Regions from separate parts of the Breoghania sp. JC706 genome, predicted to be linked through region 1. Evidence: predicted binding sites of a transcription regulator. Region 1 holds the regulator's gene; the other holds the start of a gene.
What was found. Region 1 encodes PhoB, which activates phosphate uptake and scavenging genes when phosphate is short. Its sites were predicted from a motif close to TGTCATNNANCTGTCAT; they were not measured.
Positions count from the first base shown of each region.

Region 2: V2L18_RS10560 (alkaline phosphatase D family protein) is a predicted target of PhoB. The motif match lies at 10,507-10,523, and genes of this name have one in related genera.

Region 1 is NZ_JBANCG010000002.1:18,260-33,464, reverse strand. Features, by position in the region: gene V2L18_RS03360 (efflux RND transporter permease subunit) at 1-1,404, shown strand, start outside; gene V2L18_RS03355 (Hsp33 family molecular chaperone) at 1,623-2,648, opposite strand; gene argF (ornithine carbamoyltransferase) at 2,645-3,586, opposite strand; gene V2L18_RS03345 (aspartate aminotransferase family protein) at 3,583-4,782, opposite strand; gene V2L18_RS03340 (GcrA family cell cycle regulator) at 5,150-5,668, shown strand; gene phoB (phosphate regulon transcriptional regulator PhoB) at 5,976-6,674, opposite strand; gene phoU (phosphate signaling complex protein PhoU) at 6,716-7,435, opposite strand; gene pstB (phosphate ABC transporter ATP-binding protein PstB) at 7,485-8,282, opposite strand; gene pstA (phosphate ABC transporter permease PstA) at 8,390-9,712, opposite strand; gene pstC (phosphate ABC transporter permease subunit PstC) at 9,718-11,205, opposite strand; gene V2L18_RS03310 (substrate-binding domain-containing protein) at 11,305-12,297, opposite strand; gene V2L18_RS03305 (ATP-binding protein) at 13,380-14,849, opposite strand; gene ppk2 (polyphosphate kinase 2) at 15,152-15,205, shown strand, end outside.
Region 2 is NZ_JBANCG010000004.1:439,689-454,893, forward strand. Features, by position in the region: gene V2L18_RS10515 (F0F1 ATP synthase subunit gamma) at 1-10, opposite strand, end outside; gene atpA (F0F1 ATP synthase subunit alpha) at 43-1,575, opposite strand; gene V2L18_RS10525 (F0F1 ATP synthase subunit delta) at 1,575-2,135, opposite strand; gene V2L18_RS10530 (primosomal protein N') at 2,408-4,591, opposite strand; gene fsa (fructose-6-phosphate aldolase) at 4,751-5,407, shown strand; gene V2L18_RS10540 (tyrosine recombinase XerC) at 5,563-6,510, shown strand; gene V2L18_RS10545 (hypothetical protein) at 6,586-7,041, shown strand; gene nudC (NAD(+) diphosphatase) at 7,056-8,051, opposite strand; gene V2L18_RS10555 (MarR family transcriptional regulator) at 8,181-8,729, opposite strand; gene V2L18_RS10560 (alkaline phosphatase D family protein) at 8,870-10,438, opposite strand; gene folP (dihydropteroate synthase) at 10,660-11,505, shown strand; gene folK (2-amino-4-hydroxy-6-hydroxymethyldihydropteridine diphosphokinase) at 11,502-12,020, shown strand; gene V2L18_RS10575 (TspO/MBR family protein) at 12,042-12,524, opposite strand; gene V2L18_RS10580 (hypothetical protein) at 12,666-13,409, opposite strand; gene V2L18_RS10585 (acyloxyacyl hydrolase) at 13,713-14,216, shown strand; gene V2L18_RS10590 (MaoC family dehydratase) at 14,354-15,205, opposite strand, start outside.

The DNA.
Region 1 (15,205 bases):
GAGGCGGTGGCGGCGCTGGCACGCATCGAGCAGGCGCTGCGCACGGCGGAAGCGCGGCTGACGCGCGAGGCGCCGCAGGATCTCGTCGTCGCCTCCTATGTCACGCTCGGCGAGGCGGGCCGCAACCAGGGCGACAATGTCGCCGGCATCGACGTGCAGCTCACCGATTCCGAGGTCCGCAGCATCCGCACGCCCGAGATCGTCAAGGCGTGGCGTCAGGCGATCCCCGACATCGCCGGCATCGAGCGGGTTGCAATCTACGAGCGTCGCGGCGGGCCTCCGGGACGCGATCTCGACATCCGGCTTCGCGGCGGCGAGCCGGTGGCGCTGAAGGCGGCCTCGCTTGAGGTGCAGAAGTTGCTGACCGGATTTCCGGGCGTGAGCGGCGTTGCCGACGATCTGCCCTACGGCAAGCCGGAACTGGTGATGGAGCTGACCTCGCGCGGCAAGGCGCTGGGCTTCACCGTGAATTCGGTCGGCCGCCAGATCCGCAACGCGTTTGAGGGCGCAATCGCCCGCCGCTTCGCCGACGGCGACGAGGAAGTGACCCTGCGCGTGCGTCAGGGGCAGGACGACGCCCTTGGCGCCGGCAGCCTGCGCAATCTCGCGCTGCGCGCGCCTTCGGGCGAATACGTGCCGCTCGGCGAGGTGGTGACGCTGACAGACCGGCAGGGTTTCTCCACCATCCTCAGGCGCGATGGCAAGGCCACCGTCTCCGTCACCGCTGACGTCGATTACGAGGTCACCTCCAACGCCGCCATCGTCGCACGGCTCGATGCCGGTCCTCTCGCTGAAATCGCCGCCCGGCACGGGCTCGACTACCGCTTTTCGGGCCGGCAGGAGGAACGGGCGGAGTCCTTCACCGATTTGCAGCTCGGCACGCTGATCGCGCTGGGGGCGATCTACCTGATCCTCGCCTGGGTCTTCGCCAGCTACTTCTCGCCGCTCGCGGTGATGGCGATCATTCCCTTCGGCATCGTCGGCGCGGTCTTCGGCCACTACATCTTCGGCTTCCAGCTCACCATCCTGTCGCTGATCAGCCTGCTTGGCCTCTCCGGCATTCTGGTCAACGATTCAATCATCCTCGTCTCGCGCTTCGACGAACGTCGGGACGGCGGCGAGGGAATGATGGAGGCGGCGGTCGGCGCCAGCCAGGACCGTCTGCGCGCAGTGCTGCTGACCTCGCTCACGACCATCGGCGGGCTGACGCCGCTTCTGTTCGAGACCTCGATCCAGGCGAAGTTCCTGCTGCCGATGGCGGTGACCATCGTCTTCGGCTTGGCGGTGGCGACGCTGCTGGTGCTGTTCCTGATCCCAGCACTTCTCGGCATCGGCGGCGACATCCGCGCGACCTATCGCGGGATTTATGGCCACGGCGGCAGAGGGGCGGCTCCGGCGGAGTGAGGCGCACGCGCCGTGGATGGTTTCACGATCGGGGAGAAGCGGGGCGCGGGTCTTCGTGCTGTAGCCCATCCTTCGAGACGCCCGCTGGCGCGGGCTCCTCAGGATGACGTTGTGTTTATTGATGCCTTCGATGAAACATCAACACGACAACGTCATCCTGAGGAGGCCCGACAGGGCCGTCTCGAAGGATGGGCCGCAGCAAAAACGGGAATCCGGCCCTACGGCCTGTCGTCCCCGTCGGACGCGCCTTCGAATTCGGCCGGGTCGAAGTGGTAGGTGGAGTTGCAGAACTCGCAGGTCACCTCGATCTCACCGTTGACCGTCATGTGGTCGATGTCGTCGGCGGAGAAGCCGCGCAGCATCTCGCCGACGCGCTCGTGCGAGCAGCGGCAGCGGTCGTGGAGCGGGGTGGGGTCGAAGACGCGCACGCCGCGCTCGTGGAAGAGCCGGATGAGAAGCCGTTCCGCGGCCATGGCCGGATCGGTCAGTTCCACGTCCTTGATGGTATCGACGAGAACCTGCGCCTCCACCCAGGCATCGTCCTCCTCGCCGGACGGCAGGTCGACGTCTTCGGGCACATCGCCGGGGTGCAGGTCCGGCTTGCGCATGCGCTCCGGGCTTTCGGGCAAGAACTGCACGATGAGGCCGCCGGCCCGCCAGGCGTGGCTCGGCGTCTCGCCCGCGCGGCGTTCCAGCACCTCGCCGACGGCGAGGCGAACCCGCGTCGGGATCTGTTCCGATTGCGCGAAATACTGGTGCGCGACATCCTCCAGCGAGCCGCCGTCGAGCGCCACGACGCCCTGGTAGCGGTTCATGTGTCGGCCCTGATCGATGGTCATGGCGAGCGTGCCGGTGCCCAGAAGCTCGCTCGGCGAAGCGCGGCCGGCGGCGACCGCCTCCGCCACCGCCTCGTCCTTGAATTTCGCGCAGGCACGGATGGCGTCGGGCGTCTCGAAATCGACCACCAGCATGGAGACGGGCCCGTTGGTCTGCGTCTGCAGAATGAAACGCCCCTCGAATTTCAAAGAGGTGCCGAGCAGCGCGGTGAGCACGATGGCCTCGCCGAGCAGACGCGAGACGGCCGGCGGGTAGGCGTGGCGCTGCAGGATCGCGTCGACCGTGTCGCCCAGGTAGACGACGCGACCGCGCACGTCGAGCGGCTCGACGGAAAACGGCAGCACCGCGTCGTCGCCGGCCAGATCGATCGGTCCCGCGTCCGTTGCGGCTTGTCTTTCGGACGTCATGAGTTCGGTATCGCTCCCAGGCACCAGGCAAGCACGCCCTTCTGGGCGTGCAGCCGGTTTTCCGCCTCGTCGAAGACAACGGACTGCGGGCCGTCCATGACCTCGTCCGTCACCTCCTCGCCGCGGTGGGCGGGCAGGCAGTGCATGAATATGGCGTCGCGCGCGGCCTTTTCCATCAGCCGCGCATTGACCTGATAGGCTTTCAGGAGGTTGTGGCGGGTCGCCTCCTCCTCGTCGTCGCCCATGGAGACCCAGCAATCGGTGACGACGCAGTCGGCGGCCTCCACGGCCTCGTCCGCATCGTTGGTCAGCACGATGTCGGCGCCGGCGGAGCGGATCTTCTCCACCTGCGCCATGTCGGGCGCCAGTTCCGGCGGCGTGGCGACGCGGAGCTGGAAGTCGAAGCGTTCGGCCGCCTGCATCCAGGAATGCAGCACGTTGTTGGAATCCCCCACCCAGGCGACCCGCTTGCCGGCGATGGAGCCCTTGTGCTCCTCGTAGGTCATGAGGTCGGCCATGAGCTGGCAGGGATGGGAGACCTTGGTCAGCCCGTTGATCACCGGAACCGTGGCGTATTCGGCGAGCTCCAGCAGATCCTCATGCGACAGTATACGGATCATGATGGCGTCGACGAAGCGCGAGAGCACGCGCGCGGTGTCGGGAATGCTCTCGCCACGGCCGAGCTGCATCTCGTGCCCGGTCAGCATCAGCGGTTCGCCGCCAAGCTCGCGCATGCCCACATCGAAGGAGATGCGGGTGCGCGTGGAGGGCTGCTCGAAGATCATCGCCAGCACCTTGCCGGCGAGCGGACCCTGGCCGCGATGCGCGCCGTTGCGCACGCCCTTCAGGCGCACAGCCTCGGCGAGGATCGCCTTCAGTTCCGCGGCAGGGACCGCGCTGAGGTCCAGAAAATCGCGTGTTGCGCCGTTCTTTTTCACGCGCTCGTCTCCTTCGCGATAGCGCCCTCCACCGCCGCGGCGGCGGCATCGAGACGGCTCACCGCCTCATCCATGTCCTCTTCGCTGACCGTCAGCGGCGGCAGCAGGCGCACCACGTTGTCGCCCGCGGGAACCGACAGCAGGCCGTTCGCACGACCGGCGGCGACCACGTCGCCCACAGGCGCGCGGCACTTGATACCCAGCATCAGCCCCTCGCCGCGAACCGCCTCGTAGACATGCGGGTGCGCATCGATGACGGACGCGATCTTCTGCTTGAGCGCCAGGCCCTTGCGCGCCACCCCGTCGATGAAGCCATCGGCCAGCACGACATCGAGCACGGCGTTGCCCACCGCCATGGCGAGCGGGTTGCCGCCGAACGTCGTTCCGTGCGTGCCCGGCACCATGCAGGCGGACGCCTCTTCGGTGGCAAGGCAGGCGCCCATCGGGAAGCCACCGCCGATGCCCTTGGCGATGCCCATCAGATCCGGCGTGATGCCCGACCATTCGTGCGCGAAGAACTTGCCCGTGCGGCCAACGCCCGTCTGGACCTCGTCGAAGATCAGCAAGAGGCCGTGCGCATCGCACAGGGCGCGCAGCGAACGCAGGAACTCGTGCGGCACCGGACGGATGCCGCCCTCGCCCTGGATCGGCTCGATCAGGATCGCGGCCGTCGTCTCGTCGATGGCCGCCTTGAGCGCATCGAGGTCGCCGAAGGGCACCTGGGTGAAGCCCGGCGCCTTGGGACCGAAGCCTTCCAGATACTTGGCCTGGCCACCGGCGGCGATCGTCGCCAGCGTGCGGCCGTGGAAGGCGCCCTCGAAGGTGATGATGCCGTAGCGCTCCGGCGAGCCGTTGGCATACTGGTAGCGGCGCGCGGTCTTGATGCAGGCCTCCATCGCCTCCGCACCGGAATTGGTGAAGAAGACCCGGTCGGCGAATGTCGCCTCGCAAAGCCGCTCGCCGAGCCGTTGCTGGCCCGGAACCGTGTACAGATTTGAGACGTGCCACAGTTTCGCCGCCTGTTCCTGCAGAACAGTGACGAGATGGGGGTGGGCATGTCCCAGAGAGTTCACGGCGATGCCGGCGGCGAAATCGAGGAATCGTCGGCCGTCGGACGTCTCCAGCCAGCAACCCTCGCCCTTCACGAAGGCCAGCTCACTACGCGCGTACGTTCCAAAAAGTGCCGACGAACTCATCGTCCGATCCCCAAAAATGAGGGCCAAAAACAAAGCGTGCCGCCAATGTGGCGGCACGACAGCGAAGGCTCTATATACACCGTCGTGGCGCGGGAGTGTCAATGCAAAGCTTGACCATCTGCTTTGCTCGAAAATGGCGAAATGTCGCCCCTGCTAATCTGGGGAAAACTACGGATTTCCGCCGTTTTTACGTCCCTCAGGGTTGCAGGCGCTTTCCGCCATATTGTATTGTTCGCCCACTCAGACACGATATCTCGTGCGGCGGACCGGGTTCGCAACCAATCTGTTAATTCTGACAGACGCCAACCGGCGCCTGAGTATGAAGTATATCCGTTGAGAAGCGGCTATCCGGCGGAGTTGTTATCTAATGTCTTGGACAACCGAACGCGTCGACCTTCTGAAGAGGCTATGGTCAGAAGGCTTGAGCGCAAGTCAAATCGCCACCGAACTCGGTGGCGTTACACGAAATGCCGTCATCGGCAAGGTTCACCGTCTGGGTCTTTCCGGGCGCGCCAAGACCGCCGCGGCCCCGGCCAAGCCGCGCCGCACGCGTCCCGCGACGACGGCGGCGCCCGCCCGCCCGGCGGCGCCGGCGGCACCGCGCACGATCGGCGCGACGGCTCTGAAGACGGAAGCGGCGCCTGTCGCGGCGGTGGCGACGCAGCCGGCCCCGGTGGCCGAGCTCGTCATTCCCCAGGAGCAGCGGGCCACGATCCTGCAGCTCAACGAGCGCACCTGCAAGTGGCCGATCGGCGACCCGAGCACCGACGATTTCTATTTCTGCGGCCGCAATTCGGAGCCGGGCGTCCCCTACTGCCCGCACCATTGCCGGATCGCCTACCAGCCGATGAACGACCGCCGCCGCGACAAGCGCGCCCGCGGATAAGGTTTCGGCTTCGACAGACGATTTTCAGAGAAACGGTCGCCCCCGGGCGGCCGTTTTCTTTTTTGGGCCGGTAATTGGCGGGGGAATTGACGCACGCCGCCGCCGCGCACCTTCCAAGGTTCGGTTTCCAAATCAGGAATTTCCTCCGTCATTGCCCGGCTTTGTCCGGGCAATCCATCTCCGGCTGCAGCATGCATGGAGGGCGCTGGATCACCCGGACTGCGCCGGGTGATGACGGAAGAGAAATTGTGAAATGCGGCCGATCACAAGACCGGCCGAGCTCGCGCCATGCGCCACGCGTCCCCCCTTACGAGGCCACCGCGAACTGGTCGTTGAAGGCGTAGCCGGAGCCGCGCACGGTGCGGATCGGGTCCTTCACCTTGCCGCGGTTGATCGCCTTGCGCAGACGGCCGACATGGACGTCCACCGTGCGCTCGTCGACATAGACGTCGTGGCCCCACACCCCGTCAAGAAGCTGCTCGCGGGAGAAGACGCGGCCCGGCGCCTGCATCAGGAATTCCAGCAGGCGGAACTCCGTCGGGCCCAGATGGATCTCGCGGCCGGAGCGGTAGACGCGGCGGGTCTCGCGGTCGAGCTCGATATCGCCGGAGCGCAACTGGGAGGAGACCACCCCCGGCTTGGAGCGACGCAGGATGGCCCCGACGCGGGCGATCAGTTCGGGAATGGAGAACGGCTTGACGACGTAGTCGTCGGCGCCGGTCGAAAGCCCGCGAATGCGTTCCGCCTCCTCGCCGCGCGCGGTGAGCAGGATGATCGGCAAACGGCTCGATTCCTCGCGCGCCCTGAGCCGCCGGCACAGCTCGATGCCGGACAGGCCCGGCAGCATCCAGTCGAGCAGCAGCAGATCGGGCTGCGCCTCGCGCAGCATCACCTCGGCGTCGTCCCCGCGTGCGCAGGTCTCCACCGCGTACCCTTCCGCTTCCAGATTGTATTGCAGAAGCAGTCTGAGCGGTTCCTCATCCTCTACGATCAGGACCTTCGGCATTCCAAGCGTCTCCAGCCTCTCTCGATTAACCGTCGGACGTGTCAGTCGTCATTGTCGCCGTCGACGGCCGCGATGTCGATTTCGTCCGTGCGCGGGCGCTCGTCGGTGAGCTGCTGGCCGGTAATCATGTAGTGGACGTTCTCGGCGATGTTGGTTGCGTGATCGCCAATGCGTTCGATGTTCTTGGCGCAGAACAGGAGGTGCGCGCAGAAGGTGATGTTGCGCGGATCTTCCATCATGTAGGTCAAGAGCTCGCGGAACAGCGAGGTGTAGAGACGGTCGATCTCCTCGTCACGCTCGCGCACCGCCTTGGCGGTTTCCGCATCGCTCTGCATGTAGGCGTCGAGCACGGTCTTGAGCTGCACCATGGCGAGTTCGGCCATGTGCTCCACGCCGATCGCCAGCTTCTTGGAGCGCAGTTCGCCGCCGATGGCGATGACGCGCTTGGCGATGTTCTTGGCGAGATCGCCGACGCGCTCCAGCTCGTTGCAGGTGCGCATGGCCGCCACGATCTGGCGCAGGTCGCCGGCCATCGGCTGGCGGCGGGCGATCATCAGGACGGCCTGGTCCTCGATGTGGAACTGCAGCGCATCGAGGCGACGGTCGGCCTGGATCACGGCCTGCGCAAGCTCGCCATCCATGCGCATCAGCGCGGTGATGGCGTCGTTGACGATTGTCTCCGCCAGACCGCCCATCTCGGCGATCTTGCCAGCAAGCTGCTTCAGATCCTGGTCGAACGCGGTGACGATATGTTCGGACATTCTTGTTTCCTCTCGTACGAATGACGGTCCGGCGCGGATCGCCGTGGCGTCATCCGAAGCGACCGGTGATGTAATCCTGCGTGCGCTTGTCCTGCGGACTGGTGAAGATATCGTCCGTCGGGCCTTCCTCGACCAGATTGCCGAGGTGGAAGAAGGCGGTGCGCTGGGAGACGCGGGCGGCCTGCTGCATGGAGTGGGTGACGATGACGATGGTGTAGTTCTCACGCAGCTCGTCGATCAGTTCCTCCACGCGCGCGGTGGCGATGGGATCGAGCGCGGAGCACGGCTCGTCCATGAGGATGACCTCGGGGCTGACGGCGATGGCGCGGGCGATGCACAGGCGCTGCTGCTGGCCGCCGGAAAGACCGGTGCCGGGCTCGTCGAGCCGGTCCTTGACCTCCTCAAACAGTCCCGCCTTCTGCAGGCTGGTCACCACGATCTCCTCCATCTCGGTCTTGTTCTTGGCAAGACCGTGGATGCGGGGACCGTAGGCGATGTTCTCGAAGATCGACTTCGGGAAAGGGTTCGGCTTCTGGAAGACCATGCCGACGGAGGCGCGCAGTTCCACCACGTCCACCTTGGGATCGTAGATGTCGGCCCCCTGAAGGGTGATCTTGCCGGTCACCCGGCAGCCCTCGATGGTGTCGTTCATGCGGTTGAGGCAGCGCAGGAAGGTCGACTTGCCGCAGCCCGACGGGCCGATCAGTGCGGTGACCTCGTTGGCGCGCACGTCGAGATCGACGCCGAAGAGCGCTTGCTTTTCGCCGTAGAAGACACAGACATCGCGCCCGCGCATCATGACGGGATTGCCGGCGGCGGCGGAGGCCGCGGCGGTATCGCCCGTCATTTCCATTGCATCGCTCATTGTCAAAACCCTTTCGGCGGTTTCCCGTGCCGCCGGCAGGCGCCGGACGGCACGGTCTCGCAAATCCGTTTCTCGCCCGGCGCGGCCCGCTACCAGCGGCGCTCGAACCTGCGGCGCAGGATGATCGCGGTGATGTTCATGACGGCCAGGAACATCAAAAGAATGATGATCGCGCCGGAGGTGCGCTCCACGAAGGCGCGTTCGGCCTCGTTCGCCCACATGTAGATCTGGACGGGAAGAGCGGTGGCCGGATCCATCGGCGTCGCCGGATAGTCGGCGACGAAGGCGACCATGCCGATCAGCAGCAGCGGCGCGGTCTCGCCCAACGCCTGGGCGAGGCCGATGATGGTGCCGGTCAGGATGCCGGGGGCGGCAAGCGGCAGCACGTGATGGAAGACCATCTGCATCTTGGAGGCGCCGATGCCGAGCGCGGCGGCGCGGATCGAGGGCGGCACCGCCTTCAGCGCGGCGCGCGTGGCGATGATGATGGTGGGCAGCGTCATCAGCGTCAGCACCAGGCCGCCGACCAGCGAGGCGGAGCGCGGCAGGTGCATGAAGTTGATGAAGACGGCAAGCCCCAGCAGGCCGAAGACGATGGAGGGCACCGCCGCCAGATTGTTGATGTTGACCTCGATGAGGTCGGTCCAGCGGTTCTTCGGCGCGAATTCCTCCAGATAGATGGAGGCGGCGACGCCGATCGGCAGCGCCAGCACCAGCACGATCGCCATCATGTACATGGAGCCGATCATCGCCACGCCCATGCCCGCCGTCTCCGGCCGGCTGGAGGCGCCGTTGACGAAGATGCCGGTGTTGAAGCGGCCTTTCAGGATGCCCTCGCCGGCGAGCTTGTTCATCCAGGCGACCTGTTGGTCATCGACCTTGCGGCGCGCCTGATCGACGGAGAGGTCGATCTGTCCCTTGTAGGCGGAGTCCACGTCGGCTGCGGCCAGCACCCAGACGCTGCGCGTCTTGCCGATGATCGAGGGATCGGCGAGCACCATGTCGCGAAGCTGGGTGCGCACGCCGTTGGAGATCATGCCGGACAGGTCGCGGCGCAGCTTGCGGTCGCTCTCGTCGACGCCGAGCACCTTGGCGAGCGCCCGGGTGGCGAGGACGGGATAGTTCGCCATCAGCAGCACGCGGTCGTTGGTGGCCGCCTGGCCCTGCGGGTCGATCACCTTCTTGTCGAAGGTGATGTCGAGCTGGATCGAGGTTTGCAGGAACGCCGTGTAGCCCTTGGAGACGACGGAGACGAGCAGCATCCCCAGGCACACCAGACCGACGAGCACGGCGCCCAGGCCATAGGCCTTGAACCGGCGCTCCGCGGCGTAGCGGCGCTTGATGCCGATGTCGCGCCAGACGCGCTTTTCGGGCATTTGCGTTGCCTCCGGGGCCGATCCGCTAACGGTCATGTCCGTCATTCGTACTGCTCCCGGTATTTGCGCACGATGTAAAGGGCATAGATGTTGAGGCCCAGCGTGATGAAGAACAGTGTCAGACCGAGCGCGAAGGCGACAAGGGTCTGCGGCGAGTTGAATTCAAGATCACCCGTGAGCTGGTTGACGATCTTGACCGTCACCGTGGTCATCGGCTCAAACGGGTTGATGGTGAGGCGGGCGGCGACGCCGGCGGCCAGCACCACGATCATCGTCTCGCCGATGGCGCGCGAGGCGGTGAGCAGCAGCGCGCCGACGATGCCGGGCAGCGCGGCGGGCAAGATCACCTTGCGCATCGTCTCCGAACGCGTCGCGCCAAGGCCGAGCGAGCCGTCGCGCATCGCGCGCGGCACGGCGGTGATGATGTCGTCTGACAGCGAGGAGACGAAGGGGATGAGCATGATCCCCATGACGATGCCGGCTGTCAGAACGCTCTGGGCCTGGATGAAGCCGGTGGCATTGCCGGTGGCGATGCCGGCGATGTCGGCCGACAGATCGCGCAGGAAGGGGCCGACGGTGACGAGCGCGAAGAAGCCGTAGACGATGGTGGGGATGCCGGCCAGAACCTCGATCAGCGGCTTGGCGACCGCACGGAACTTCGAGCCGGCGTATTCGGCGAGATAGGTGGCGGCGAAGAGGCCGATCGGCACGGCGAAGAGCATGGCCACCAGCGCGATGTAGACGGTGCCGGCGAGAAGCGGGATCAGGCCGAACTGGCCGTCGCTCGACGTGGTACCGACGGTGGCGGCAAAACGCGGATCCCAAACGGTACCGAAGAAGAATTCCAGCGGCGGCACGGAGCGGAAGAAGGAGATCGTTTCCGACAGCATCGACAGGACGATGCCGATGGTGGTGAGGATGGCGATGGCCGAGGCGCTGATGAGCGCGATGAGGACTGCGCGCTCCACCGAATTGCGCGCCCTCACCTCGGGCCGGATCCGCCACTGGGCATAGGCGAGGCCGGCGAGCGCAAGACCAAGGACGCAGATCGTCATCCACAGCCGGCTGGCGTCGTTCCACGCGTTCAGCCGGATGGCGGCGTCGACCATGTAATCCTCGCCGTCGCCGGCGAGCGCGACGCCCTTGGAGGCGAGCACCGGGCGCAGGGCGGAAAAGCCCATCTTGACCCGGGTCATCTCGGTCTCGTCGAGCCGGCGCAGGCCGCGCGCGACCGATTCCACCATGCCCATGGCGAGGCTCTGGGTGGCCGCGGTCTCGGCCTTCACGTGTTCGGGAAAGCTCTCGCGCACCGCCTCGTCGACGACAAGGGGGCTGACCACCAGCCAGACGGCGAGCAGGATCAGCGAGGGAACGATGGTCCACAGAAGCGCGAAGGAGCCGTAGTAGCCTTCGCGGGAGTGGAGCTTGATGCCGCTGGCGGCGGCACGCCTCTTTGCGGTAGCGCGGCCCAGGACATAGGCCACCACGGCCAGGACCAGAACGATCGACAGGATGGTCGTGGTACTCATCTCAATCCCATGTGACCCGCAGGGAGAAAAGGCGTGCCGGCGCAAGCGCCGGACGGGAAGGAAGGAGCGCGGCGGGTGCCGCGCTCCCGGGGCAGGACCTTAGAGGGTCTTGCCCGATTCGAAAGCCTTGCGCACGGCGTCACGCTCGGCATCGGGAGCCGGGACGAGGCCGTAGTTGGCGAGCGGGCTGTCGGGGCCGATCATCTGGTCGGAGATGAAGAACTCGACATATTCCTTCAGGCCCGGGATCACGCCGAGGTGCGCCTTCTTGACGTAAAACTGCAGCGGGCGGGAAACCGGGTACTCGCCGGCGGCGATGGTCTCGACCGACGGGGTCACGCCCGACATGGTGGCGACCTTCAGCTTGTCGGCGTTGTTCTCGTAGAAGGACAGGCCGAACACGCCCATGCCCTGCTTGTTGGCGTCGATGCGGGCCAGCGTCTCGGTGTAGTCGCCGTCGATGTCGACCGCGGCGCCGTCCTTGCGGACAGCCATGCAGTCCTTGGAGGCGGCCTTCTTGTCCATGCCGGCCTTCACGCGGGCTTCCAGATCGCCAGCGGCTTCACAGCCGGCTTCCAGAACCTTCTCTTCGAAGACTTCACGCGTGCCGTGCTTCTCGCCCGGGATGTAGGCGGCGATGTTCCACTTCGGGAAAGCCGGGTTCACTTCGTTCCAGGTCTTGTAGGGGTTGTCGACGAGCTTGCCGTCGACGACGACCTTGGCCGCCAGAGCCTTGTAGAGATCGACCGGCTCCAGGGCGAAGTCCGGGCCGTTGATGTCGGAGGCGAAGACGATGCCGTCATAGCCGATGCGGATTTCCTCGATCTCGGAAACACCGTTGGCCTTGCAGGCCTCGACTTCGCTCGGCTTGATGCGGCGCGAGGCATTGGCGATGTCGATGGTGTTCTCGCCGACGCCCTTGCAGAATTCCTTCAGGCCAGCGGAGGAGCCGCCCGACTCGACGACCGGCGTCGGGAAATCCGGGAAGGTCTCGCCGAAGTTCTCGGCAACGATCTTGGCGTAGGGCAGGACGGTCGAGGAACCGGCGATCTGGACCTGATCGCGGGCCTGGGCGCCAGTGGCGGCAATCATCAGCGCACCGGCGGCAACGCTAGCAAGACGGATGGATTTCACGGGTGTTCTCCATGGTTTCATGTCGAAGAGAATTCGGGTTCACGTCGATGAGAATGCGGTTCTTGCGTGTCAGGAAGCCTGTCTGCGGCCCGACGCCCGAAGCGCCCGACCAGATGTCGCTCCAATCTTTCGAAGCCCTCCCATGCGTGGACGACTCCGTTCTTAGGAAGACGATGTAACGGTGGAATGACACCGATACTCCGTTGAATTTGTTCAGCTCTTCATCCAATCGGACAAGACGGCCCCAGGACGACCGGTCCAGTCCCCTTCCGCGCCGGCGAAGGCACGGCAACAAGGAGCATGGCAAGACGGTTCGTCATCGAAGGTCGCTTTCGTCACCTGACATTTCCCCGGACGATTGCTCCGCCCGCTCGACAGCGAGGGAAGCGGAACATCCGCCCATCCGCGCCACGTGGTATTCCTCATGGCGTCTCTCCGGATGCGCGCCGAACCTAGTCACGCTGTATGTGACTCATATGACACTTCGGTATCAGTTCTGTGACAGTATAAATTATTGATTTTATTATATTATATTAGACACAAACAAGGAGCGCAACGGCGGCTGCAACAATTCACGACGGTTCTCCCCTGCCCGTCCGCCCCCTCCCGCGCGATCGCCTTGGCTGAGACGCGGGAATCGGGTTCTCCGGCTTCCGCCGTGTGCACGATGCCCGTCATGGCCATATGTGCGGAGACAAGAGGGACATCGGGAAACGGGCCAGGTGGTTTCGCGGAATAACCACACGCTCGATGTCGTCCCCGCGAAGGCGGGGACCCAGTAACCACAGGATTTCGGACTTGGCGCACAAACCGCCAACGCCTCTGGAATGCTGGATTCCCGCCTGCGCGGGAATGACATCGCGTGTGTGGCTGGGCCCCCGGTTTCCACGCTTGCCAAAACAAAGTCGATGGCATCAATGGCAGGGGAGAACTGCGCGGAGCGGAAATTCGGGCTTCCAGCGACGAACGAACGGTAACGACTGCGGCCGAGACGCGCACGCGCGCGCTGCCGTGGGGCGCACCCTGCCCTTCTCTGCCGCCTACTCCGCCGCGCCCCGCTCCTCGGCGGCGCGGATGCAGACGGTGAAAGTCGCGCCCTCGCCCGGTGCGCTCTGCACCTCCAGCCGCGCGCGGTGGCGGTTGAGGATGTGCTTGACGATGGCGAGGCCGAGGCCGGTGCCCTTCATCTGACGGCTCGCCGTTGCATCGACGCGGTAGAAGCGTTCCGTCAGGCGCGGCAGGTGTTCGGCCGGAATGCCCGCCCCCCAGTCGCGCACGGAAAGACGCCATTCCGCCCCGCTTTGTCCAACGGGCCGTTTCTCGCAGGAAATCAGGACGCGCCCGCCGGACGAGCCGTATTTCAGCGCGTTCTCCGCGAGGTTGCCGAGGACCTGGACCAGTTCGTCGCGCTCTCCCACCACGGTCATCGCCTCGTCCGGGAGATCGGTTTCCAGCTCCACCTCCAGCTCGCGCGCCAGCGGCGACAGGGCGTCCACCACATTGCCCACGACCTCGCCCAGCTCGACCCGGGCATCGGGGCGCACGTTGACCTTCAGCTCGATGCGCGACAGCGACAGCAGATCGTCGATCAGGCGGCCCATGCGGCTCGCCTGTTCCAGCATGATCGCCAGAAACCGCTCGCGGGCGGCCGGATCGTCCCGCGCAGCGCCCTGAAGGGTCTCGATGAACCCGGTGAGCGAGGCGAGCGGGGTGCGCAATTCGTGGCTGGCATTGGCGACGAAATCGGCGCGCATGCGCTCCAGCCGGTGCTGCTCGGTCAGGTCCAGCACCGAGACCAGCACGAAATCGGGCCGCAGGCCGCCCCCCTTGTGCCCCGGCTTCTGGGCCGCCGGCAGGCGCACCGGCGCGATATAGGCCTCGAACCAGGATTCGGTCGGCACCTTCTCCGCCCAGGAGATGCGCTCGGCCGGACCACCGCCGGCCACCCGGTCCAGCGCCTCCAGAAGTGCTGGCGGACGCAGACCGAAGGAGAGCGGATCGCCGGGCCTGACGGCGGGAAACTGCCGGCCCGCGACCTGGTTGACATAGCGCGTGATGCCGCGCCGATCGACGATGAAGCAAGGCTGGGCGAGCGCGTCGACCGCGACCTTCATGCCGGTGTCCGGCCAGGCGGCTGCGCCGGCCTGGATGCGGCCGACCGCAAGCGACGTCACGCGGCGCTGCGGCAGGGTGGCGCCGAGGACGACCACGACGAGAAAGGCAAGGACGGCATGCCAGGCGGGCACCTGATGAACGACGACGGCTGCGGCCAGCATGGCGGCAATGGCAAACAGCAGCCAGCGCAGCGCTACGAGCCGGCGCATCGGCGAGACGCCGATCAGGTCGCCCAGCCGCTCGGCCGTCGTGTCGGGGCCAGCATAGGCGCCGGCATCCGCCCCCGGCGGCGGGCCGGGGCGGTTGTCGAAGCCGTTGGCGCCGGCCGGGTGTCGGGGGCCTTCTGCAGGCCCCTGGCCGGACCGCTCCGGCGTGATGCGTGTGGTATCGCTCATCGTCAAACAGCTTTACCGTTTTTCCCGCCGATAGCCAGAACCGCGCGCCGACGTCTTTCGGACGAAACGGGTTCCCGAAAGGAGGCGTCAAGCGGAACGGATATCGCCGCTCGACAGAAGACCGGCGATTGTGACGTATCGGCGCATGAAGGGCGCTGATAGCATGCGGCCTGTGACAGCCGCACGACGACGACCGCGCCCGACACGGGCGAAAGGCGCGGGCCGAAGCTGCGGCCGGATCGCGGAGCCGCAATGACAACCGGGCAGCACAGACTGCGACACAGCAAAGAGACCCCGCACCGATGGACGATTTCGATCTGGAAGATCCGGTTCTGCCGAAGGAAATCCGCAAGGCC
Region 2 (15,205 bases), on a different contig from region 1:
GTGACGCCATAGGCGCTCCCGATCCCGGTCCTTAGCGGTTGGTTAGGCGGCGAAAGTCTTGGCGAAGTGCTCGACGGCCGACTTGAGCTTCGACGTCAGCTCGTCGTTCAGCGCCTTCTTCTCCCAGATCTCGTCCAGAACGGCCTTCTGCTCACCGCGCATGTAGGTGAGAAGACCCTGCTCGAACGCACCGACCTTGTCGACCGGCAGGTTGTCGAGATAACCGTTCACGCCGGCATAGATCACGGCGACCTGTTCCTGCGTCTTCAGCGGCGAGAACTGCGGCTGCTTCAGAAGCTCGGTCAGGCGCGCACCACGGTTCAGCAGACGCTGGGTGGTGGCATCCAGATCGGAACCGAACTGGGCAAACGCCGCCATTTCGCGGTACTGCGCCAGTTCGCCCTTGATCGGGCCGGCAACCTGCTTCATCGCCTTGATCTGGGCCGAGGAGCCCACCCGCGACACCGACAGGCCGACGTTCACCGCCGGACGGATGCCCTGGAAGAACAGATCCGTCTCGAGGAAGATCTGACCGTCGGTGATCGAAATGACGTTGGTCGGGATGTAGGCCGACACGTCGTTCGCCTGGGTCTCGATCACGGGAAGCGCGGTCAGAGAACCCGAACCGTGGTCCTCGTTGAGCTTGGCCGAACGCTCCAGCAGACGGGAATGCAGGTAGAAGACGTCGCCCGGGAAGGCTTCACGTCCCGGCGGACGACGGAGCAGCAGCGACATCTGGCGGTAGGCCACGGCCTGCTTGGACAGGTCGTCGTAGCCGATCACGGCGTGCATGCCGTTGTCGCGGAAGAACTCGCCCATCGCGCAGCCGGCGAACGGCGCCAGGTACTGCATCGGCGCCGGATCGGATGCGGTGGCGGCGATGACGATGGAATATTCCAGAGCGCCCTGGTCTTCCAGCGTCTTCACGAACTGCGCGACGGTGGAGCGCTTCTGACCGACGGCGACGTAGATGCAGTAGAGCTTCACGCTCTCGTCGTCGCCCTGGTTCAGCGGCTTCTGGTTAAGGAAGGTGTCGAGGATGATCGCGGTCTTGCCGGTCTGACGGTCACCGATGATCAGCTCGCGCTGGCCACGCCCGATCGGGATCAGCGCGTCGACCGCCTTCAGGCCCGTCGACATCGGCTCGTGCACCGACTTGCGCGGCAGGATGCCGGGCGCTTTCACGTCGACGCGGCGGCGCTCGGTCGCCTCGATCGGGCCCTTGCCGTCGATCGGGTTGCCGAGACCGTCGACGACGCGGCCAAGCAACCCCTTGCCGACCGGCACGTCCACGATGGCGCCGGTCCGCTTGACCGTGTCGCCTTCCTTAATGGTGCGGTCATCGCCAAAGATAACGACACCGACATTGTCCGTCTCAAGGTTCAGCGCCATGCCCCGGATACCACCCGGGAACTCGACCATCTCGCCGGCCTGCACATTGTCCAGACCGTAGACGCGGGCGATACCGTCACCGACGGACAACACCTGGCCGACCTCGGAAACTTCGGCCTCCTGGCCGAAGTTCTTGATCTGGTCCTTGAGGATGGCGGAGATTTCCGCGGCCCGAATATCCATCAGCCGACCTCTTTCATCGCGATTTTGAGAGAATTCAAGCGGGTCCGCAGGGACGTATCGATCATCCGGCTGCCGACCTTGACGATAAGACCACCGATCAGCGAGGGATCGACGGTCGCATTGATCTTCACATCCTTGCCCATGGCCTTCTTCAGAGCGGCCTTGAGGGCATCGACATTCGCTTCATCGAGCGCGGCTGCCGAAACGACCTCCGCGGTGACCTCGCCCCGCCGGGCGGCCGCGAGCTCGTGAAAGCCGCGAAGCATGTCGGGAAGCGCGAAAAGGCGGCGGTTGGACGCCACCAGCTTGACGAAATTGGCGGTCAGCCCACCGATCTCCGCCTTATCGAGAACGGCGCCCATGGCTCCGATCTGTTGCTCGGCGGAAAACGCGGGGCTGCGAACCAGCCGCATCAGATCTTCGCTGTCGCTAAGGAGCTTTTCCAGGTTCGCGATGTCGGCCTCGGTCGCTTCCACCGCCTTCTGCTCTTCGGCGAGCTCGAAAAGGGCGGAGGCGTACCGCTTAGCAACACCTGAGACGAGGGAGAGGTTGTCTGTCACCGTGTCCGTGCTCTGCTGACGCGCGTCAAGTCCCCATCCAAGCGCATAATCTCGGGTAGGGACTTGAATTTGAAGGAATATTTTTGGCGATACCAGCCCAGCCCGAGCTCGCACCGCCAAAGTCGGGCTTCGCATAGCATAGTGATGACGGGTGCGCAACATTACCGGTGGGCCGGAATAGGTGGTTTCCCGCCCGTCATCGACCAAAGACTTATACGAATGGCATCGTACGGTGACCAAACGTCAGGCCAGATGCCCGGTCGCAATACGCCCTACATGAAGCTCTGGGGATCAATATCGACCTGCACGCGAAGCTGGCCTTTCGGCTTCGGCGCCGAGGCGAGCCAGTCCCGCAGCCAGGCCTGGAGATCGAAACCGCGCGGAGCCTGCACGAGGATGCGCTGGCGGTAGCGCCCGCGTACCAGGGCGAGCGGCGCATCCGCCGGCCCGAGGACCGCCACCTTGCGCTCGGCCGAGAAGGGAACCGCACGAACGAGCGCGCGGGCATACCCCTCCGCCTCGCTCCGTTCCGGCGCGGAGACAATGAGCGCGGCGAGACGCCCGAACGGCGGCAGGCCGGCGGCGCGGCGGGCGGCGATCTCCTCGCGATAGAACCTATCGTGATCTCCCGACAGAAGCGCCTGGAGAACAGGGTTTTCCGGCGCATAGGTCTGCAGGAAGCCAAGCCCGCCGCCGCCGATGCGGCCGGCGCGCCCCGTCACCTGTGCCAGAAGCTGGAACGTCTTTTCCGCAGCCCTCGGATCGCCGTTGGCAAGGCCCAGATCCGCATCGACCACGCCGACGAGGCGCATCAGGGGGAAGTTGTGTCCCTTGGCGACGAGCTGGGTGCCGACGACGATATCGACCGCGCCGTCTTCCACAAGTTTCAGCTCCTGGCGCATGCGCTCGGGCGACGAAAAACTGTCGGAGGAGAGCACAAGACGCCGCGCCTCGGGAAAGAGTTCGCCCACCTCTTCAGCGATTCGCTCCACGCCCGGACCGCAGGCGACCAGCGAATCGGCCGCTCCGCAGGCGGGACACGCATCGGGCCGACGCTCATGATGGCCGCAATGGTGGCAGACGAGCTGACCTCGGAAACGGTGTTCGACCAGCCAGGCGGAACAGTTGGAGCACTGGAAGCGATGGCCGCAGTGGCGGCAGAGCGTCAGCGGAGCATAGCCGCGCCGGTTGAGGAACAGCAGGCTCTGCGCCTTGTCGGCCAGCGCTTCGCCCATGGCCGCGACGAGCTTCGGCGCCAACCAGCGACCGCGCTCCGGCCCCTCATTGCGCATGTCGATCGCCGTGATATGAGGCATTTCCGCACCCGAGGCGCGCTCTTCCAGAACGACTCTCCGGTACCGGCCCGTTTCCGCGTTCACCCGGCTTTCCACCGAGGGCGTGGCCGAGGAGAGAACAACAGGAAAGCCGGAGATGTGGCCGCGCACCACCGCCATGTCGCGTGCCGAATAGGGCACGCGGTCATCCTGCTTGAAGGCCGAATCGTGCTCCTCGTCCACGACGATCAGCCCGAGATCCCGGAAAGGCAGAAACAGCGCGGAGCGCGCGCCGACCACCACGCGGGCCTCGCCGAACGCGATATCGCGCCAGGTGCGCGCACGCATCTTCGGCGACAATTCGGAATGCCATTCCGCAGGACGGCCGCCGAATCGCGCCTCGAACCGGTCGAGAAACTGGCTTGTCAGTGCGATTTCCGGCAGCAGCACCAGCGCCTGCCGGCCCTTTCGCAGCACCTCCGCCACCGCCTCGAAATAGACCTCCGTCTTGCCCGAGCCGGTGACACCGTCGATCAACGTGACGGAATAATTCCCGCGCCCGGCCGCACGCAGGATTTCGGCCGCCTCGGCCTGGGCCTTCGTGAAGGTCGGCCCGGGCATATCGGGATCCAGCGCGGGGCGCGACGGGCGCGGCAGGTCGATGAGCGCGAGCGTTCCATGCTCGATCAAACCGTCGACAACGCCGGGACTCACGCCGGCGGCCTCCGCAAGCGCTGATTTCGTCCAGCCGGCCGGGCGCTCGTCCATGAGCTCCAAAACGCGCGTGCGCGCAGGCGTCATACGCGCGGGCGAAGCGCCGGCGGACGCCACCCCCTTCACCGGGGCTTCCGGCTCCAGCGCATCGCGCACCCTCAGCACCATACGCAGCACCATGCCGGGGGCTGCCAGCGTCCAGTTCGCCACCCATTCCACGAACCGGCGCAGATCCTTCGAGACCGGCGGCACGTCGAAGACGCGCTCGATATCGCGCACGCGCTTGGGATCAATGGAGGTGTCCGGTTCGCCGTCCCACACCGCGCCGATCACCTTGCGCGGGCCCACGGGCACTTGAACGACGGACCCCGGACGCACGTCCATCCCCTCCGGCACGCGGTAGGACCACGGTCCCTCGACGGCTACGGGAACGAGCACGGGGACGATTCGTTCGGGTTCGAAGAGCACGGTTTTCAGTGTTCCGGGGTCAAAGATTGGCCGAATCGGGATGCGATTTGCATCCGACTACGTTAAAGGATGCCCGAAACCACGTCAGACGGTCCCTCATCGAGGCCGCCGCACAATCCGGGTCCCTCCCCGGTTAGCGCAACAGGAGCCCCCGCGCCCATGAAATTCTTCGTCGACACAGCCGACATCGCCGAGATCCGCGAACTGGCCGAAATCGGTCTTCTCGACGGCGTCACCACCAACCCCTCGCTCATCCTGAAGGCGGGCCGTCCCTTCAAGGAAGTGATCGCCGAGATCTGCGAGACGGTCGACGGCCCGGTCTCCGCCGAGGTGACCGCCACCGAAGCCGACGCCATGATCGCGGAAGGCCGCTCGCTCGCCAAGATCGCCGACAATGTCGCGATCAAGTTGCCGCTGACGCTCGATGGTCTCAAGGCCTGCCGGGTGCTGACCGGAGAGGGCCACATGGTCAACGTCACCTTGTGCTTTTCCGCCAACCAGGCGCTGCTGGCGGCCAAGGCCGGCGCGACCTTCATCTCGCCGTTCATCGGCCGGCTCGACGATCTCGGCGTCGACGGCATGGAGCTGATCCGCGAGATCCGCGTAATCTATGACAACTACGACATGCTCGATACCGAGATCCTCGCCGCCTCGATCCGCTCCGCCGACCACGTCAAGCAGGCCGCGCTGATCGGCGCCGATGTCGCCACCGTCCCGCCGGCCGTCCTCAAGGGCCTCGTCAAGCACGCGCTGACCGACAAGGGTCTGGAGCAGTTCCTGGCGGACTGGGCGAAGACCGGCCAGTCGATCCTGTAACGGGATCAAGGAAATTCGCGAACGAGCCGCCGGGGCCTCCGCCTCCGGCGGCTTTTTCGTATCCGCTGAACGGTAACGAAAGCCGCCTTGTGGTCTGCCCCCGGCTTTGCGACGCTCTGCGCACACCGAGTCGTTTCAAAGACCGCGCAAGCATCATGACCACAGCCGACGCCCCGCTTGTCATCGCCGAACCCGCCCTGATGCGCCTGGTGGCGCAATGGCTCGACCATCTGGGGTCGGAGCGGCGGCTCGCGGACAAGACGCTGACGGCTTACGAGCGCGACGTCAGCCAATTCCTGTCCTTCCTGACGCTGCATCTGGGCGGCGCGCCGGGACCGGGAGAGATCGCGAGCCTGACGCCGGCCGATATCCGCGCCTTCTTTGCCCGCAGGCGGATCGAGGGAGCCGGCGCGCGCACGCTGGCGCGCGGTCTGGCGGGACTGCGATCGTTTCTCGGCTATCTGGAAAAACAGGGCCTTGCCAATGCGGCGGCCGTGCGTGCCGTGCGCTCGCCGCGCCAGCCCAGGACATTGCCCAAGCCGCTGACGGCAGACGATGCCGCGCGCGTGGTCGACGTGGACGAGGCGCTCGCGGAAGAGCCGTGGATCGCCGCGCGCGATGCGGCCGTCCTCACTCTGCTCTATGGCTGCGGCCTTCGCATTTCCGAGGCGCTGGGGCTGACGCGGGCCGAGGCGCCGGGGCCCGAAACGCGTGTCCTGCGCATCGTCGGCAAGGGTGGCAAGGAGCGGCTGGTTCCGGTCCTGCCCGTCGTCGGCGAGGCTGTCGGACAGTATCTAAAGCTCTGTCCCTTCGTGATCGATGACGACGGCGCGCTGTTTCGCGGGGCGCGCGGCGGGCCGCTTTCCCCGCGCATCATCCAGCTCGCGATGCAACGTCTTCGCGGCGCACTCGGCCTGCCCGACACCGCAACGCCGCACGCGTTACGTCATTCCTTCGCCACCCACCTTCTGGCAGGCGGCGGCGATCTGAGGACAATCCAGGAATTGCTGGGCCATGCAAGCCTCTCGACAACGCAGGTTTACACCGGTGTCGATGCGGAACGTCTGGTTTCGATCTATCGGAAGGCGCATCCGCGCGCGTAAATATTGCGTAAACTCCCGTGAGTTATCCTACTGTCAATGCTTGCCAGAAAGTCGGCACGACAAAGGACGACAGCCATGCCCGGGATCTCTTTCTCCACGAGGGCGCGTGCGCTCATCGCAATCGGCGCGAGCCTGGCCGGCCTCCTCACGGCCTGGATGGTCTGGCCGGAGCCGACCGAGGCCGAGACCCTCGCCTGCTTCATTGAGGAAACGGGGACCTGGACCAACCGCCATGCCCGTTCCGGCGACATCACCCGCGTACAGGTCGAATCGCAGTGCAAGGGCAACAGGCTCGTTCATCGGGTCCGCGTGCTGACCAAGTGCGCGCCGCGCGACTGCACGTGGGGCTGGGCCCAGGGCGCCAAGAAACCCGGCGGCCGGTTCGTGGCGACCTTTGCCACCTATTCCGCCTATCGTTACTTCCAGATGGACGTCACCGGCGACCATGCACTCGTTTCCGTGACCTACGACTATCACGACGAGCGCAAGGACAACGAGGCCGCAAGCTTCCGGATGGTCCGCGACGACTGACGACAGCGGCCGCTTCACCTCGTCTTTTCGGACAGACTCTCGACCCAGGTGCGGATCAGCCAGTGGGCGATGGAGATCGGCGGCGGCACGTGGAGGCCCTGCGGGTGCCGACCGGCCAACATCGCGGCCACTTCCTCGCGCGAAAACCAGCGGCAATCTTCCAGTTCGTCATCGCCGAGCCGGATTTCCCGGCTCTCCGCCTGCCCGAAGCAACCGAGCATCAACGAGGCCGGGAAGGGCCAAGGCTGGCTTCTGGCGAAGGTCACCGCGCCGACGCGCACGCCCGCTTCCTCCATCACCTCGCGCCGCACAGCCTGATCGATCGTCTCGCCCGGTTCCATGAATCCGGCAAGCGTGGTGTAAACGCCCTCCGCCAGCCGGTGCGGGCGCCCCATCAGCGCCTTGTCGCCGTCCGTGATCATCATGATCACGACAGGATCGGTGCGCGGGAAATGTACGGCGGAACAGGAGGGACAGTCGCGCCGGTAGCCGGCTTGCGCCATTCTGGTCTCATGGCCGCAGCGCGAACAGAAACCGTGGGTGGCGTGCCAGTGGGCCAGTGAACGCGCTTGGGCGAGAAGGCCCAGATCGCCCAGCGGCAAGGCGCCCTGTAGCGCCAGCGAACGCATGTCGATGAGCTTCAGCGACGAGGCGCTGGCCGCCTCGATGTCGGACTCGATTTCCTCCGCCGCGGCGTTCACCCGCGCACAGAACACCGGACGTTCCCCCGAAGGGCTTTCCTCGACGCCGAGAAGCGCGATCTCGCCGGCCGCGATGCCGAGGCTCTCGGCCAACGCACGCGGATGCCGGATGGTGAGCCTGTCGCCGCCCACCGCGACGACCGGTCTGTCGCCGGCGATCAGGACGTAGCCGGCATCGGCCCGGCGCTTCTGGCCGGCAAGCCAAGCCTCGTCGTCGCGACGCAGGGCGGCTCGGTCCAACATGTTGTCGCAATAGGCAGGCTCGCGAATAGCCGAATCCGAAAGGCTGGCGGGATAGTCGTCTGGCATGGGGGGCGGGCGCTCCGGTTGAGAGCCGGGCGGGGACGCGACAGAGCCGGTCACCGCCGCAAAGCTGGCTCCGCCACGCTAGCGCGTTCGCAGGCCGAGGCAAAGGGGGCCGCGTACGGCTTCCCGGTCTCAGGCGGCGGGTTCGGTGGCCTCCATCGGCACGGTGACGATTGAGGCCGCTTGCTCGTCGTCGGCGACAGCTGCGGCTTCGGAATCGATCTCCCGATCGAGATCGTCGTCGCGGGCGGCCGTGGCGGCAAGATTGCGCTCCACCGCGCGCAGAAGCTTGCGCAACCGTTTTCTGTCCTTGTCGTCAAGGTCGGCGAGCGCTTCCTTCTCCAGCCGTTTCCAGGCGCGGTCGATCAACGTCACCCGATCACGGCCAGATTCAGTGAGATAGACGCGGGCGAGCCGGCCGTCGGTATCCGCAGAGCGGCGCGCCAGCAATCCTTGCGCGGACATGCGGGTGACCATCTTGGTGACAGTGGGCGGTTGCACGCCCAACGCCAGTGCGAGTTCGCTCATCGACAGCCCGTCGCTGTCGGCCAGAGTTTTCAGCACCGCTTCCTGGCCCGGGTGCAGACCGATGCGCGACAGGTGCGCACCCGACCGCGCCCGGCAGGCCTTGGCCGTCTGGGCAAGCCGAAAGGTGATGCTCTTTTTGTAATTGAACCCCATGACGATGGCTCTACCAGCAGCGCATGAAGCTATTGTGACTGGAGACAGGGCGTTTGTCGTGAAGGATTTCTGTGCGAATCACGCCGGTAGCGGACGAAAGGCAGGGCCAGCGATGCGCACCCCGCCTTCCGTCCGATCGCTCAGGCGTATTTCGGGTCCAGCGTCACGGAATAGAGCTCGCTGTCGCCGGTATCCATCAATCGCACCTTGAGCTGTTCCGTAGCGCCATCGATCTCCACGATGCCGAAGAACTGCAGGCCCATCGAAGGCGGCAGGTTGGCGCCCTGCTCCTTCGTCGGCGCCTTCACGAATTTCACCTCCGGACCGAAGGTGGCGTCCATATCGTTGGGACCGAAGGTACCGGCATGCAGCGGACCGGAGACGAACTCCCAGAACGGCTCGAAATCCTGGAACTGCGCCTTGTCGGGGTTGTAGTAATGCGCCGCGGTGTAGTGCACGTCGGCCGTCAGCCAGACGGTATTGTTGATGCCGGCAGTCTTGATGAAACGCAGCAGATCGGCGAATTCCAGCTCGCGCCCCTTCGCCGGGCCGTTGTCGCCGTTGGCGACGGCTTCGGCGCCGGCCTGTTCCTTCCAGTTGTCCCACACGATCAGGCCGATCGGCATGTCGCAGGCGATCACCTTCCACGTTGCCTTCGAGTTGACCAGCTCGCGCTTCAGCCACGCAAGCTGCTCGGCTCCGAGGATGCGGGACGTCTCCGTCATCGTCTCCTCCATCGCCGGGCCGTTCGGGCCGCGATAGGAGCGCAGGTCCAGGAAGAACACGTCCAGCATCGGACCGTACCCGATCTTGCGATAGACGCGGCCAGGCTCGGCCGGGGCGTAGGAGATCGGCGTCATCTCGTGGAAGGCCCGCGCGGCGCGCGCGGCCAGCACGTGAATGTTCTTTTCCGTGTAGCGATCATCGGCGGTCAGGTCCTTGGACGCCGACCAGTTGTTCAGCACCTCATGATCGTCCCACTGATAGAACGTCGGCACCTCGCGCGAGAGCGCCAGCACGTTCTCGTCCATCATGTTGTACTTCCACTGGCCGCGATACTCCTCCAGCGTCTCCGCCACCTTCATCTTCTCCGGCGTGACGATGTTCTTCCACATCGTGCCGTCCTTCAGTTCCACCTCTTCCTTGACCGGCCCGTCGGCATAGATCGTGTCGCCGGAATGGATGAAAAAGTCCGGCTGATGCTTGGCCATGGTGGAATAGATCTTCATGCCACCGCGGCTGGTGTCGATGCCCCAGCCCTGGCCGGCGGTATCGCCCGACCAGACGAACTTGATGTCGCGCCGTGAGGCCGGCGCGGTGCGGAAATGACCGACCATCGGCTCGGACGTCGCGTTGACATCGTTCAGGTCGGCGAGCGTCACCCGGTAGAAGATATCCTGATCGGCCGGCAGGTTCTCGATCAGGCGCTTGGCGGTGAGGTCGCTGTCGGGCAGCGCGTTCAGCGGCGAAAGCCGGCGGGCATTGGCGAAATCCTCGCGCGTGGCGATCTCGAACATCACCTTCGACGGCCGGTCGGCGCGGGTCCACACCATGCCTGAATTGGTGGTGACGTCGCCGGACTGCAGGCCGTGGCTGATGACGGGCCGGCTCGCGGCGCGGCTCAAGGCCGGCATGGCGAGACCGCCGGCGGCAGCGAGAAGGCCGGTGGCGGCGGTGGACTTCAGGAACGAACGGCGTGAATAGAACATGGCTGGTCTCTCCCCTTGCGCCGCGGACATGCGGCGACGCAACGTGAGGGGCCTTGATGACAGTCGGTTGTCGCGCAAGTGACACTTCGGAAAAACTTGTGTGACAGCCCGACAGCATCCGCGCCCGCGCGCCCGCACATCCGCGATTTCGGAAGGCGCCTTGCATTTGCCCTTCATAGAGCGCATCACGCTCGCGTTTTTTCTCCAACGTCCGGATAGTGATGGAACGCCTGATCAAGATCGGCCCGCTTGAGCACGTGGCAGGCACGCGCACCCTCATCATGGGCATTCTCAACGTCACGCCCGATTCCTTTTCCGACGGCGGGCTCCATTCTGGCGCAGACGCGGCGGAGGCGCATGCCCGGCTGATGCTGGCCGAGGGCGCCGACATCATCGACGTCGGTGCCGAGAGCACCCGGCCGGGGGCTGAGCCGATCTCCGCGGACGAGGAAATGATCCGCCTCTTGCCGGCACTCGGGCGCCTGCGGTCTCTCGGCTGCCCGATCTCCGTGGACACTTACAAGGCCGAGGTCGCGGCAGCCGCGCTTGGGGCCGGCGCCCATGTGATCAACGACATCTGGGGCCTGCAGGGCGATCCCGACATGGCGACGGTGGCGGCCGGAACCGACGCGCCCGTGATCGTCATGCACAACCGGGAAACCGTGGACCCGGCGATCGACATCGAGGCAGACATGCGGGCTTTTTTCCGCCGCTCGCTCGACATCGCGGAGGCCGCCGGCATCGCCCGCGAAAATCTCATCCTCGATCCGGGCATAGGCTTCGGCAAGACGCCGGAGCAGAATCTCGTCGCGCTCAACCGTCTGGCCGCACTCAAGACGCATTTCGACCTGCCGGTTCTGGTGGGCGCCTCGCGCAAGCGCATCGTCGGGGCGCTCACGGGCCGCGAAGCACGGGATCGGGGCGCGGGGTCGGTTGGCGCACATCTCACCGCAGTTGCCAACGGCGCTGATATCGTGCGGGTTCACGACGTAGCGATGCATGTCGACGCCGTCCGCGTCGCCGATGCGATCCGGCACGAGGCGATGGCTCCCGGGAGCCGTGCATGAAGGGGGCCGGAACGAACACCGCCCCCGTCCGCGCAGCGCTCGGCCTCGGCTCAAACATCGGCGACAAACGAGGTTTCGTGCAGGCGGCGATCGACCGGATTGCGCGGAGCGCGGGCATCACGCTTGTCGCCCGCTCGGCCGATTACCGCACCGCGCCGTGGGGGCTCACCGAACAGGACTGGTTCGTCAACGCCTGCATCCTGGTGGAGACGACGCTTTCGGCCACCGGCCTTCTCGCCCGCGCGCTGGAAATCGAACAGGAACTCGGCCGGGTGCGCGACATCCGCTGGGGGCCGCGCAAGATCGATATCGACGTGCTGGTCTACGGCGGGCGCGAGATTGTGGATGAAGGACTTTCGATCCCTCACCCGCGCATCGCCGAGCGTGCCTTCGTGCTGGTCCCGCTGGCCGAAATCTGGCCCGATGCTCCCATTGGTGGCGGCCTCACGGCCGTATCCGCGCTGGCGGCCTGTCCGGATGCAGAGACGATCGAGCCGCTCGGCGCGCAAGACTAGCGGAAGCGGCAGCAGGATCGGTCAGTTGCCGAAAAGTGGGCTGCCGGGCGTACGGTTCAAATGCCAGATCAGCGCATTGAGCGTGGTGGCGTAGGCCACCCACACCGCATAGGGCACGAACAGCCAGGCGGTCACGCGATCGAGGTTCCAGGTGCGTTTCAGGAACCACAGGATCAGAACGAGCATCAACACGATCAGCACGAGCGCGCGGTAGGGATCCTGGAACAGAAAAAACACCGGGCTCCAGGTGAAATTGAGGGCGAGCTGGCCGACCCACAACTTCATTTCCGTGCCGAGCTTGTCGCGCTCGAAGGTCCGCCAGCCGGCGATCGCGATCAGGATGTAGAGGATCGTCCAAGCGGATGCGAAGACCCAGTCCGGCGGGGTGATCACCGGCTTCTGCAGCCCCGCGTACCATTCTCCCGGAACGGTCGCGATGCCGATGGCCATGCCGCCGCCCACAACGACGATGAGAAACAACGCAAGAACGATCCATCGACGCATGGCCGATCCTTTCATCATGAGGCAGGTCTGGCGAATTCGCGCGAAATGATCCGTTGATGCGTCAACCGATCGCGAACCGTGACGCCGGCCTGCCGGGCTTGAACCCGGAGGCGCCCTGATAACGAATGGACCCGCCCCTGCTCAAGGCCCTTTGTTTACGGATGTATCGCACCAGCCGGCAAAGGCGCGCATGTGGAAGCGCGCCTGCGCCGGCGCATGCCGGTAGATTTCGCCGAAAGGGCAGGCGATGCGCGCAAGGCAGCCGTCGAGGCAGGCCGTGCCTGCGGGTTCGCCCAGATGCGCAAGGCAGGCCGGCACGTCATAGCCGGCAAGCGAAAGAGCACCGGGCGGACAGGCGGCGATGCAGGGTTTGTCCGCGCAGGTCGGACAGGGGCCGGGCGATCCGTTTTCGGGGAAGTCGCTCAGGCGGGAGGCCGACACGAAGGCCGCGCGAAAGCCCGCCCACGGCCCGTAGCGATGGTGGGCGAGCACGCCCATCGGGCTCGGCGAAAAGCCGCCGGCCGCCAGCGCCCAGCGCTGGAACGGCCACCACGGTTTCTCGAAGGGAAAGACGGCGGCAAGCCCGGCTTGCCGAGCGATCGGCTGCAACGTGCGGCGGGTGTAACGGTCGAGCGGGTCTGGCGCGCCGTCGCAGGCTTCAGGTGCGGCGGAGAAGGCGCACCACAGCGCGTCGCCGGCATTGCCGACGAGGATCAGCGTCGCCGCCGGCCCGCCGCCGGGCGCAGGCGGGCAATCGCAATCGACTTCCCCGGCCCGGCAACTGGCATCGGTATGAAACCCGCCGAGCAACCGGAACCCGACCGCCTCAAGCTGACGCGCCAGCGGCGCCAGGGTTTCCGTCCCTTCCGGATCGGTCCCGTCCAACTCGTTCTCCTCGCGTTTCGACCGCATTCCTGGCGAGATGCGTGTATCCAAACCGCAACAGGCCTGCGTCAAAGTGCCGTCTGAGCGGCTCATTTGCTGCGAAACAGCCCGGACGGATTGCATACGGAATCACAATGGGGAATGCTGCCGACCTGTCTCGCAAGCGGTTCATTCTGTCCCGCAGATGGTGCGGGACGCCACACAATCGAGGCCCTCACGGTGCGGATATCTGCTTTCTCCAAAAAGGTGCTCGTAGCGAGCCTGCTTGCTGCGACGTGTGCTCCGGCGGCCCTCGCGGCCGACATGTACGGAGCCCCTCCGCTCCAGGCCAGAACTTTCGCGCCTTACAACGAAATTCGCGGCGGCGTTCTCTATCATGACACGATGGACCGCGAGACGGGCGTCGATATCAACGCCGAAATCCTGCTGCGCTGGGGCGCACTTGCATGGAAGACGCCGTTCCTCGATACTCAGTCGATGCTGCGTCCGCATATCGGCGGCAACCTGAATACGGCCGGCGACACCTCGATGATCTACGCGGGCTATACGCTGACGATCGACCTGACCGATGCCCTCTTCATCGAAGGTTCCTTTGGCGGCATGGCCCATAACGGTCACACCGAGGCTGGTCAGGGCGGTCTGGCGCTGGGCTGCAACGTGATGTTCCGCGAATCGGCTTCCGCCGGCTACCGCATCAATCAGGCCTGGAACGTGTCTGCCACGATCGAGCATTCGTCGAACAACGGCTATTGCTCCGACAATGACGGGCTGACAAATGTCGGCGTGCGCGTCGGCTACGCGTTCTAAAGCAGCCGGATCCGGGCAGCCTCCGGCCCGGCATCTCACATATCCAGAAGCCAATGACAGTGCGGCAACAGCCACACTGTCGGTTGCGTTTCGTGCGGCCCAGGGAACACCCTCACCACGGACCGCCCACGGTCCCCTTATCGCGGCAGCAATTGCCAAGTGTCGAGGTCGAGGATCACGGAAGGGTCGTACTTCCCGTCCGCATCCTTGTCCGGGAAATCGGTGCAGGGCCGATCCACCGTCGCAACCGTGCGGATACGCAGCGCGCCGACGTCGTCGCGGCCCGAAATCGGGGCCTTGTCCAGAACCTCCGACCACGCGAACACCGTCCCTCCGGCAAAGAGCGGCGCCACGTGCCGGCCGCCGTTGATGCCGGCGATATGGAATGACGGGGCAAGCCCGTTGAAAGACAGCGCGCGCGCCAGACTGATGACATGGCCACCATAGATCAGCCGCCGGCCGAACCGGCCCTTGCCTTCGCTGAACTGGTTGAAATGCACCTTGGCTGTGTTCTGGTAGAGACGAGTGGCCAGCATGTGGTCGCTCTCTTCCACCGTCATGCCGTCGACGTGGTCGATCTTCTCACCCACCGCATAGTCATCGAAGCGGTGGGGACTGCCAGCAAGATCGCCGTCCCAGGCGGACGTGTCCAGCAGCGGCACTGCATCGCCCAGCGCATCCGGATCGATCACTTCGGGGAGTTCCGGCACAACCGGTTCCGGCGCAGGTGCCGTCTCGTCGCGCTTTCGCACCATCACCCAGCGCACGTAGTCGAGAACCTCCGTGCCATCGGCCTTGTAGCCGGTGGAACGAACGTAGACGACCCCGGTCTTGCCCGAGGAGGTCTCCTTGAGACCGATCACCTCGGAGACGGCCGACAGCGTGTCGCCGGGATAGACCGGCGCCAGGAACCGACCGCCGGCATAGCCTAGATTGGCGACCGCGTTCAGCGAGATATCCGGCACTGTCTTTCCGAAGACCACGTGGAA